2 regions of the Solwaraspora sp. WMMD406 genome follow, and region 1 is predicted to be linked to the other one. Evidence: riboswitches for the same ligand, from Rfam matches in the RefSeq annotation. Region 1 holds a riboswitch; the other holds the start of a gene.
What was found. Region 1 has a riboswitch for cobalamin ahead of O7632_RS04110 (ABC transporter substrate-binding protein). Riboswitches for the same ligand answer to the same signal wherever they lie in the genome.
Positions count from the first base shown of each region.

Region 2: linked by a shared signal. The riboswitch ahead of O7632_RS17135 (prenyltransferase/squalene oxidase repeat-containing protein) and the one ahead of O7632_RS04110 (ABC transporter substrate-binding protein) in region 1 are both predicted to bind cobalamin.

Region 1 covers NZ_JARUBF010000001.1:914,643-919,136, forward strand. Annotated here, with positions in the region: partial or broken gene O7632_RS04100 (SAM-dependent methyltransferase) at 1-14, opposite strand, end outside; gene O7632_RS04105 (M14 family zinc carboxypeptidase) at 284-2,143, shown strand; adenosylcobalamin (AdoCbl) riboswitch at 2,253-2,392, shown strand; gene O7632_RS04110 (ABC transporter substrate-binding protein) at 2,498-3,460, shown strand; gene O7632_RS04115 (iron ABC transporter permease) at 3,495-4,494, shown strand, end outside.
Region 2 covers NZ_JARUBF010000001.1:3,893,182-3,897,675, forward strand. Annotated here, with positions in the region: gene O7632_RS17125 (hypothetical protein) at 1-374, opposite strand, end outside; gene O7632_RS17130 (prenyltransferase/squalene oxidase repeat-containing protein) at 412-1,455, opposite strand; cobalamin riboswitch at 1,540-1,675, opposite strand; cobalamin riboswitch at 1,834-1,990, shown strand; gene O7632_RS17135 (prenyltransferase/squalene oxidase repeat-containing protein) at 2,085-3,545, shown strand; gene O7632_RS17140 (hypothetical protein) at 3,578-4,494, shown strand, end outside.

The DNA of each region.
Region 1 (4,494 bases):
CCCTCGGTGCCGTCAACCTGGCGTCGATGCCTTTCGCGCGGCAGGCGACGACCATCGCCGCAGTGAGGTCGCTGGCCACCGTCACGAGTTGCGGATCTCCCTGCGAAATGTCTGGTACGAGAAGTATCCCGATCGTGTGATGATCAGCTTGGCATGGAACTTAGCGTAATGGATATTGATATGACCATGTGACAGGTGGTGCAGTTGTGCTCACTAGCGGGATCCTCCCCACCCCCAGGAGGTCTACATGCGATTCCGCCCCTCGACTTCGACAGCCACCTCGATGCGAAGGACGATCGTCCTGGCCATCGCTGGTGTCGTCGGGATCTTCGCCATCGTCACCGGCCCGGTGTCGGCCGATCCCAAACCGACAGGTGTCGACCGCGACTCGATCGCCGGCCCGTACCGGGTGCTCGGGCCGAAGACCTTCGCCGACCGCGACGCGGTGGCCAAGACCGGTGCCGCGATCGACTACATCGAGCACGGCGTCCTCAACATCACCGCGACCCGTGCCGAGATCAGGGCGATCGAGGCGCTCGGCTTCGAGGTCGAAGCGGTCCGCGCCCCGGCCCGTGACACCGGCGACGTGGGCACGATGGACTTCCCGCCCTCGGACTCGGCCTACCACAACTACGCCGAGATGACCGCCGCCGTGAACAAGGTCGTCGCGGACCATCCGACCATCGCCCGCAAGATCAGCATTGGTACGTCGTACGAGGGCCGGGACCTGATGGCGGTCAAGATCTCCGACAACGTCGCCACCGACGAGAACGAACCGGAGATCCTGTTCAACTCACAGCAGCACGCCCGTGAGCACCTCACCGTCGAGATGGCGATCTACCTGCTCAACCTGTTCACCGACAGCTACGGCAGCGACTCCCGGATCACCAACATCGTCAACAACCGGGAACTGTGGATCATCCCGAGCGTCAACCCGGACGGCAGCGAGTACGACATCGCCACCGGCTCCTACCGGTCCTGGCGCAAGAACCGGCAGCCGAACAGCGGCGCCCTGGCGGTCGGCACCGACCTCAACCGCAACTGGGGCTACCTGTGGGGCTGCTGCGGCGGCTCGTCCGGCTCCCCGTCGTCGGACACCTACCGCGGTCCGTCGGCGTTCTCCGCGCCGGAGACCCAGGCGCTGCGCAACTTCGTCAACAGCCGGGTCGTCGGCGGCACCCAGCAGATCAAGGCCAACATCGACTTCCACTCCTACTCGGAGCTGGTGCTCTGGCCGTTCGGCTGGACCACCGCCAACACCCCCAGCGGAATGACCGCCGACCAGTACAACACCTTCGCCACCATCGGCGGCCAGATGGCCGCCACCAACGGCTACACCCCCGAACAGGCGTCCGACCTCTACATCACCGACGGCAGCAGCATCGACTGGATGTGGGCCGAACACGACATCTGGGCGTACACCTTCGAGCTGTACCCCGGCTCGTCCGGTGGCGGTGGCTTCTACCCGCCCGACGAGGTGATCCCGACGCAGACCGCCCGTAACCGGGAGGCCGTGCTGATCCTCAGCGAGTACGCCGACTGCCCGTACCGGGCGATCGGCAAGGAGAGCCAGTACTGCGGCGGCGGCCCGGTCGACCCGCCGGGCACCACCGTCTGGTCGGACACCTTCGAGACCGCGACCGGCTGGACCACCAACCCCAGCGGTACGGACACCGCCAGCACCGGGCAGTGGGAGCGGGGCGCGGCCCAGGCCACCAGCTCCGGCGGGGCGCTGCAACTCACCCCGTACCAGGGCAGCAACAGCCTGGTCACCGGCCGGCTGGCCGGTTCGTCGGCCGGTGCGTACGACATCGACGGCGGAGTGACCACCGCCCAGTCGCCGGCGATCAGCCTGCCGTCGAGCGGCACGTTGACCCTGTCGCTGGCCTGGTACCTGGCGCATCTCAACAACTCGTCGTCGGCGGACTACTTCCGGGTCAGTGTGGTGCACAGCGGTGGCACGACCACCCTGTTCAACCAGGCCGGCGCGGCCAGCAACCGCTACGGCTCGTGGTCGACCGGCAGCTACAACCTGACCCCGTACGCGGGTCAGTCGGTGCGCATCGTCGTCCAGGCGGCGGACGCCTCCACCGCCAGCCTGGTCGAGGCCGCCATCGACAACGTGACGATCACCCGGTCCTGATCCACCACGTTCGCGTCGACACCGATGATCGGGCGGGTCGCGGTGCGGTGTACGTCACCGTACGGCGGCCCGCCCGCTGTCGCGGTTAAGGCAGCTCACCGGTGGTGGGTTACGGTGCTACCCGACCACCCCGCAGCGAAGCCGGTGCGAATCCGGCGCTGTCCCGCAACTGTGATGCCCCGACCTGTCGGGGTGAGCCAGGTCGCCTGCGGAGCGGTCGCGAACCGCGCTCTCGAGGAAGGGCGCCTCGCCACGTGGCCGGGTCAGCAGCACGGACTCCGACCTGTCGGCGAAGCACCAGCCCTCGACCGACAGGAGGACCAGATGAGCAGACCCCGTTGGCGGACCGCCGCCATGACCCGTACCGATGCCCGAACCGCCGCCCGGACCGGACTACGCGCCGCCGCGATCGCCGCCGCGCTGGCCCTCACCGTCGCTGGCTGCGGCGGCGGCGCGACCGATGACGAACCGCAGGCCGAGTCGAGTCCGAGCGTCGCCGCCGGTTTTCCGGTGACGGTCGGCGAACTCACCCTGGACGAACGGCCGGAACGGATCGTGGCGCTGTCGCCGACCGCGACCGAGATGCTGTTCGCCATCGGCGCGGGCGACCAGGTCGTCGCCGTCGACGACAACTCCAACCATCCGGCGGGCGTACCCACCACCGACCTGTCCGGGTTCACCCCCAACGCCGAGGCGATCGCCACCTACGAACCGGACCTGGTGGTGCTCTCCGGTGACACCAACGGCGTGGTGGCCGGCCTGACCCGGTTGACCATCCCGGTCTACCTGGCGTCGGCGGCGGTGACCCTGGACGACACGTACCGCCAGATCAGTGAACTCGGTGCGCTGACCGGGCAGGTCGACGCGGCGAACGACCTGGTCGAGGGCATGCGTACGGAGATCGACAAGCTGGTCGCGGACGCGCCGAAACCCGCCGAACCGCTCTCCTACTACTACGAACTCGATCCGACGTTCTACACGGTGACCAGTGAGACCTTCATCGGTGCGCTGTTCGACATGGTCGGGCTGGTCAACATCGCCGACCCGGCGGACGCCGACGGGGCGGCCGGCGGCTACCCCCAACTGTCGGCCGAAGCGGTGATCGACGCCGACCCGGATCTGATCTTCCTCGCCGACACCAAGTGCTGCCAGCAGACCGCCGAGACGGTCGCCGACCGGGCCGGCTGGTCGACGATCACGGCCGTCCGCGACGGACAGGTCGTCGAACTCGACGACGACATCGCCTCGCGGTGGGGTCCACGCGTGGTCGACCTGGTACGCGCGATCGTCGACGCCGTCGACGCGGCCGCCTCCTGAGGTGACGTCCGCCGGAACCGGCCAGGCCGGGGCGATGGTGCCGCGTCGTCACCGCCCCGGCCTGACGGCGGGCTGGTTCGCCGGCGCGCTGCTCGCCGTCGTGCTGGCCGTGGTCGCCGGGCTGGCCTTCGGGCCGGCCAGCCTGCCGCCGGTGCGGGTCGCCGCCGAACTGCTCAACCTCCTGCCCGGTGCGCAGGTCGACAGCGGACTGAGCGAGCGGCAGATCGCCATCGTCACCCAGCTGCGACTGCCCCGGGTCGTGCTGGCATTGCTTGTCGGCGGCATGCTGGCGTTGGCCGGCGGCTGCTACCAGGGGGTGTTCCGCAACCCGCTGGCCGACCCGCACCTGCTCGGCGTGGCAGCCGGTGCCGGCCTGGCGGTCACCGCCGTGATCGCGCTGCGACCCGGCAGCGGGGTGCTGACCGGGCTGCCGGTGACGGTGCCACTGGCCGCCTTCGTCGGCGCGATCGGCGCCGTCGCCCTGACCTACCTGCTCGGCGCGGCCGGCGGCCGAGACCGGTCCACCGCGACGCTGATCCTCGCCGGGGTCGCCGTGTCGGCGTTCCTCGCCGCCGGGCAGACCTACCTGCTGCAACGCAACGTGGACACCATCCGCGAGGTCTACTCCTGGCTGCTCGGTCGGCTCGCCACCGACGGCTGGCACGAGGTCCGGCTGATTCTGCCGTACGCGGTGCTCGCCGGCCTGGTGGTGCTGGTCCACGGCCGGGAGCTCGACGTGCTGTCGGTCGGCGACGACGAGGCGGCCAGCCTCGGCCTGCACCCCCAACGGTCCCGCTACCTGCTGCTCACCGCCGCGTCACTGGGCACCGCCGCCGCGGTGTCGGTGTCCGGGCTGATCGGCTTCATCGGGCTGATCGTGCCGCATCTGGTCCGGCTGGTCGCCGGCAGCAGCTACCGGATCATCCTGCCGCTGTCGATGCTGCTCGGCGGGGCGTTCCTCACCGTGACCGACGTGGTGGCCCGGACCGTCGCCGCCCCGGCGGAAATCCCGATCGGGGTGGTCACCGCCTTCT
Region 2 (4,494 bases), 3.0 Mb from region 1:
CAGGTACCGCCGGGCGTGGCGTGCCAGTACGACCAGTAGGCGTTGACCGGCGGGGTGTTGACACATGGTTCGGTGGCTGCGGTGGGCAGCCCGTCGATCCGGCAGACGAACGCCAGGCCCCACCGCACCGTTCCGGTCGGCGTGAAGCCCGCGCCCTGCAGAGCGGCGAGGCCGGTGGGTGGGTCACCGAGGTAGCAGTTGGTCTGGACGCCGAGGCCGAAGGCGGTGAAGTCGACGACCACGGTGACGCCGGTTCCGGGTGCACAGGCGGCGGCGTGCGCCGGCCGGGTCAGGGGGTCGACCGCGACCAGACCGGCCGCCACCATGACGATGGTGGCGAGTGCCGCGATACGGCGGCGGATCAGTGTTGTCATGTTTCCTCCGTGGGCGGGGTGCCGCGGCCTGACGGGCCTAGCCGCAGGCCAGGGTCGGTGCGTCCGGTCGGGAACCGTTGGCCGACAGGGTGACGAGGCTGGCGGCGGCCAGTCCGGGTACGGCCTGGGCGGTGGCCCGGGGCGCGGTGGTGGGGTCGAACCCGGAGGTGGTGTAGGCGATCGCCCCCCGGTCGGCAGCGCTTCCGGCGCAGTCGACCTGCAGGCCGAGCAGGAACTGGCGGGCCTGCCACCAGGCCAGCAGCCGTCCGGACGCCGCCAGCGCCTGGGCGGCCAGGCCGGTGCTGTTGGCGTTGGCCACGCCGCCGGCGCTGAAGGACCCGTCGGTGGCCTGTACGGAGATCAACCACTGTGCCGCTGTCTGGGCCTCGTGCCACTCGCCGGCCGCCACCAGTGCCTGAACGGCCATCGCGGTGGCGTCGACGTCGCTGCTGCAGGTGGCCTGGGCGAACTGGAGCGGGAACCCGCCGTCCGGGCACTGGCTGTCGGCCAGGAACGACACGGCCTGTGCTGGTGCGCCACCGGCCCGGTCCAGGGCGATGACGGCGAACGACTGGCTGAACATGTTGCTGTAGTCGCCGAACGCGGACTGGTCGGAGAACCGGCCCGAGGGTGCCATCAGTCCGGTGAGCCGGGCGAACAGGTCGACACCGCCGAACGACGTCGGATCGAGGCCGCGGACCTGCACACCGAGCGCGAGCTTGGCGGTGGCGCCCGCGTACGCCTCCGTGCCGTCCCCGATGTACCCGGTGATCACCGCCGGTTCGGCGAGCCAGGCGGTGGCGTTGGTCGCGTAGGTGTCGGCCTCCTTCGCGGCGGCGAAGGTGAAGATCGCGTCAATGGTGAGGCCCTGATCGGGGTAGGCGACGCCGCCGAAGACGACTTCGAAGCGCTCCCCGTCGACCATCTGCCGGGCGAGCCAGCCGGCGGCCGCGTCGACGCGGTGGTGGGTCTGCGGTGGGGTGGCGGCGGCCGGCACGGCCGCGGTCACGGTCAGCGCCAGTACGGTGAGCACAACGGTGGTGACGAGTCGGAAACGGTCGCGGTGGCGGTGAACGGCCATCGGGCGGCGCCTTTCCGGCCCCGGGCGTCGAGGCAGCCCAGGCGGACCGGGCGGCTCCGACCCGTGGGCCACGACGGGTGAGGAACTCTGCAGCTGTACGTCGATGGGTACTCGGGCTCGCGGCGAGGTGTTCGCCGCCTACCGTTGCGGGCCAGCGCCGGCTTCCGACCGGACTTCCCCCATCGACGTTCAGGAACGGATCTGCTGCGGACAGTGTGGGCACGGCTCGTTCAGGTCGTCAACGGCCAGAACGCGATCGAGGTGGCTTCCGTGGCGGGGATCACCGACGAGGTGGCTGTCAACCGCTGACCAGATCCGCTATTCGAACCGATTGGCCGCCGCCGTCGACGTCCGGTGCGGACGGGTGCGTCGGCGCGTCTGACATACTCGGTAGCGGCTCGTCACAACTGAATGTGCTCCCAGGCGGGGGAAGCCGGTGCGAGGCCGGCGCTGACCCGCAACCGTATGCGCGCCGGTGTGTCCCATCAGTACTGGTGCGCGAGCCGGAATGCCCGACTGTGGAGTGAGCGGCTCAGAACGTCGTGGTCTACGGATCGAGCCCGGGTCGGCCATGGTCGCGTGCGGCCGGGCGGATGCGGTTTCGGTCACCGCTCCGAAAGGTCTTCTCCATGGTTCGTGGCTCCCTCAGCCGGATCCTGCCGGCCCTCGCCGCCTTGGCCTTGATCGCGGCCGGCACCGGGGTCGGCCTCATGTCGTCCGCCGGACCCGCCCTGCGATGGGCTGCCCTACCGGCGGCGGCCAACCCAGACGCCGCCCAGGCCGGCTCCCGCTGGCTGGCGGGTCAGCTCGTCGACGGCGGCCTACCCGGCTTCGTCGGCACCGACTGGGGGCTGACCATCGACGCGCTGTTCGCGTTGCGGGCCGCCGGCGCCGAACCCGAGGCGGCCGTGGCCGTCACCGAGGCACTCGCCGTCGACGCCGACGGCTACGCCGCGATCCGCACGGAGACGGGCGATTTCGTGACCGGCGGTTCGACGGCGAAGGTTCTTCTCGCGGCTGTCGTCACCGGCGCCGACCCCACCGACTTCGGCGGGTACGACTGGCGTCAGCGCACCCTGGACTTGATCTACGGCGCTGACCAGGGCGCCAAGGCAGGGTGGCTGTACGACGTCAACCTCGACACCACCGCCGGGTCGAACCTGTTCGGCCAGTCGTTGGCGGTGACCGGGCTGGCCCGATCCGGCGGCGTACCGCAGCCGATGGTCGATTTCCTACTCAGGCAGCAGTGTCCCGGCGGCGGGTTCCGGCTCTACCCGGGCGCCGCCGGCACCTCCTGCGCGGCGGATCCGGCGACCGAGCAGAACATGGAGGTCGATGCTACGGCGATGGCGGTCCAGGCGCTGCTCGCGGCCGCCGACGCCGGAGCCAGTGGCACCAGCGAACCGGTGGCCGCCGCCACGTCGTGGTTGCTGTCGGTGCAGGCCGCCGACGGCTCCTTCAGCGGTTCCGGGTTCACCGCCTATCCCAACACCAACAGCACCGGTCTGGCCGGGCAGGCCCTGGCGGCGGCCGGTGAGTCCGCCGCCGCCGGTCGGGCCGCCGCGTTCGTCGCCGCACAGCAGATCACCGCCGGCAACGCCGGGGCCGCCTCGGCCCACGTCGGCGCGATCGCGTACACGCCGGACGCACTCGTCGCGGCCGCCGCGAACGGCATCGGCGAGTTCGAACTGGACCAGTGGCGCCGGGCCAGTGCCCAGGCCGTCCTCGGCCTGGCGCAGGTGCCGTTCGGACAGATCGGCTCCGGCACCCCGACCCCGACGGCTACTCCGACCACGTCACCGTCACCGACAGCGGACCCGACCACGTCGCCGACGCCGACGACGTCACCGACAGCGTCACCCACCGGATCGCCGAGCGGCACCCCGACTCCGAGTACCAGCCCCACGGCACCGTCGCCGACGACCACCGCCGGCCCGACCACGGCACCGGCGACGACCGCGCCGCCCACCGGTGGGCGACTTCCCACCACCGGTTCCCCGATCGCGGCGTACGGCCTCGTCGGCGGCATGACGGTCCTCGCCGGAGTCGGTCTGATCCTGGCGTCCCGCCGCCGCAAGGCCCGGCCGTGACCACGACGCCTGCGGTGTCGGCCCGGAGCACAGTGGCCGGGGGGCGGGCGGTCCGACTGCTCACCGTGGTGCTCCTCACCGCCGGTACGGCCGTGGCACCGGCGGATCCGGCGACCGCCGTCGGTCGGTCGGGATTCTGCCCGGACGACAACGGAGTCACCGTCGTCGTCGACTTTCAGGAACTGGGCGGTCCGACGATCGTCCGCTGCGCCGTCGGCGATCAAGCCACCGGTCACGCGGCCTTGAAGAACGCCGGGATCTCGATCACCGGCACCGCACGTTGGGGCGAATCGTTCGTCTGCCGGATCGAGGGCAAGCCGACGGTCGCCGAGGAACCGTGTGTCGACACCCCACCGGCGAACGCGTACTGGTCCTACTGGCACGCCTCCAACGGCGGCGCGTGGACCTACAGCCAACGCGGTGTGACAGCGCGCAAACCTCCGCCGGGCAGTTTCGAGGGCTGGTCGTTCTCCAAGAACAGGACGGCGTCGACCAGCCCGTCTCCTGGCGTGGCACCAGTACGTCCCGTACCGCAGCCACCACCATCGACCCCAGCGCCGCCACCCCCACCACCGCCGCCACCGTCCCGGACGACGTTGCCTCCGCCGCCGAACCCGTCGCCAACCACGCCGACCACGCCGACCCGCGGCCAGCCCGGATCCTCGCAGAACGGACCTGAGCCAGGCCAGCCCGCGACGACGCGGCCCGGTATGTCGACACCGTCCCGGAACGTGACGACGACGCCGAGTGGATCGTCGACCACGGCCAGCGCGGCGGCCCCGGATCCGACGGTCCCGTCGGCGGCGACCGATTCCAGCGCCCGGGGTGAGGCCTGGACCGGGGACGTCGATCCAGTGTCGGGGCAGCGCTCCGGGCTGCCGACGATGACCGTGGTCGGTGTCGGCCTGCTGCTGCTGGTCACGGTCGCCGCGGTGGTGACCGCGCGCCG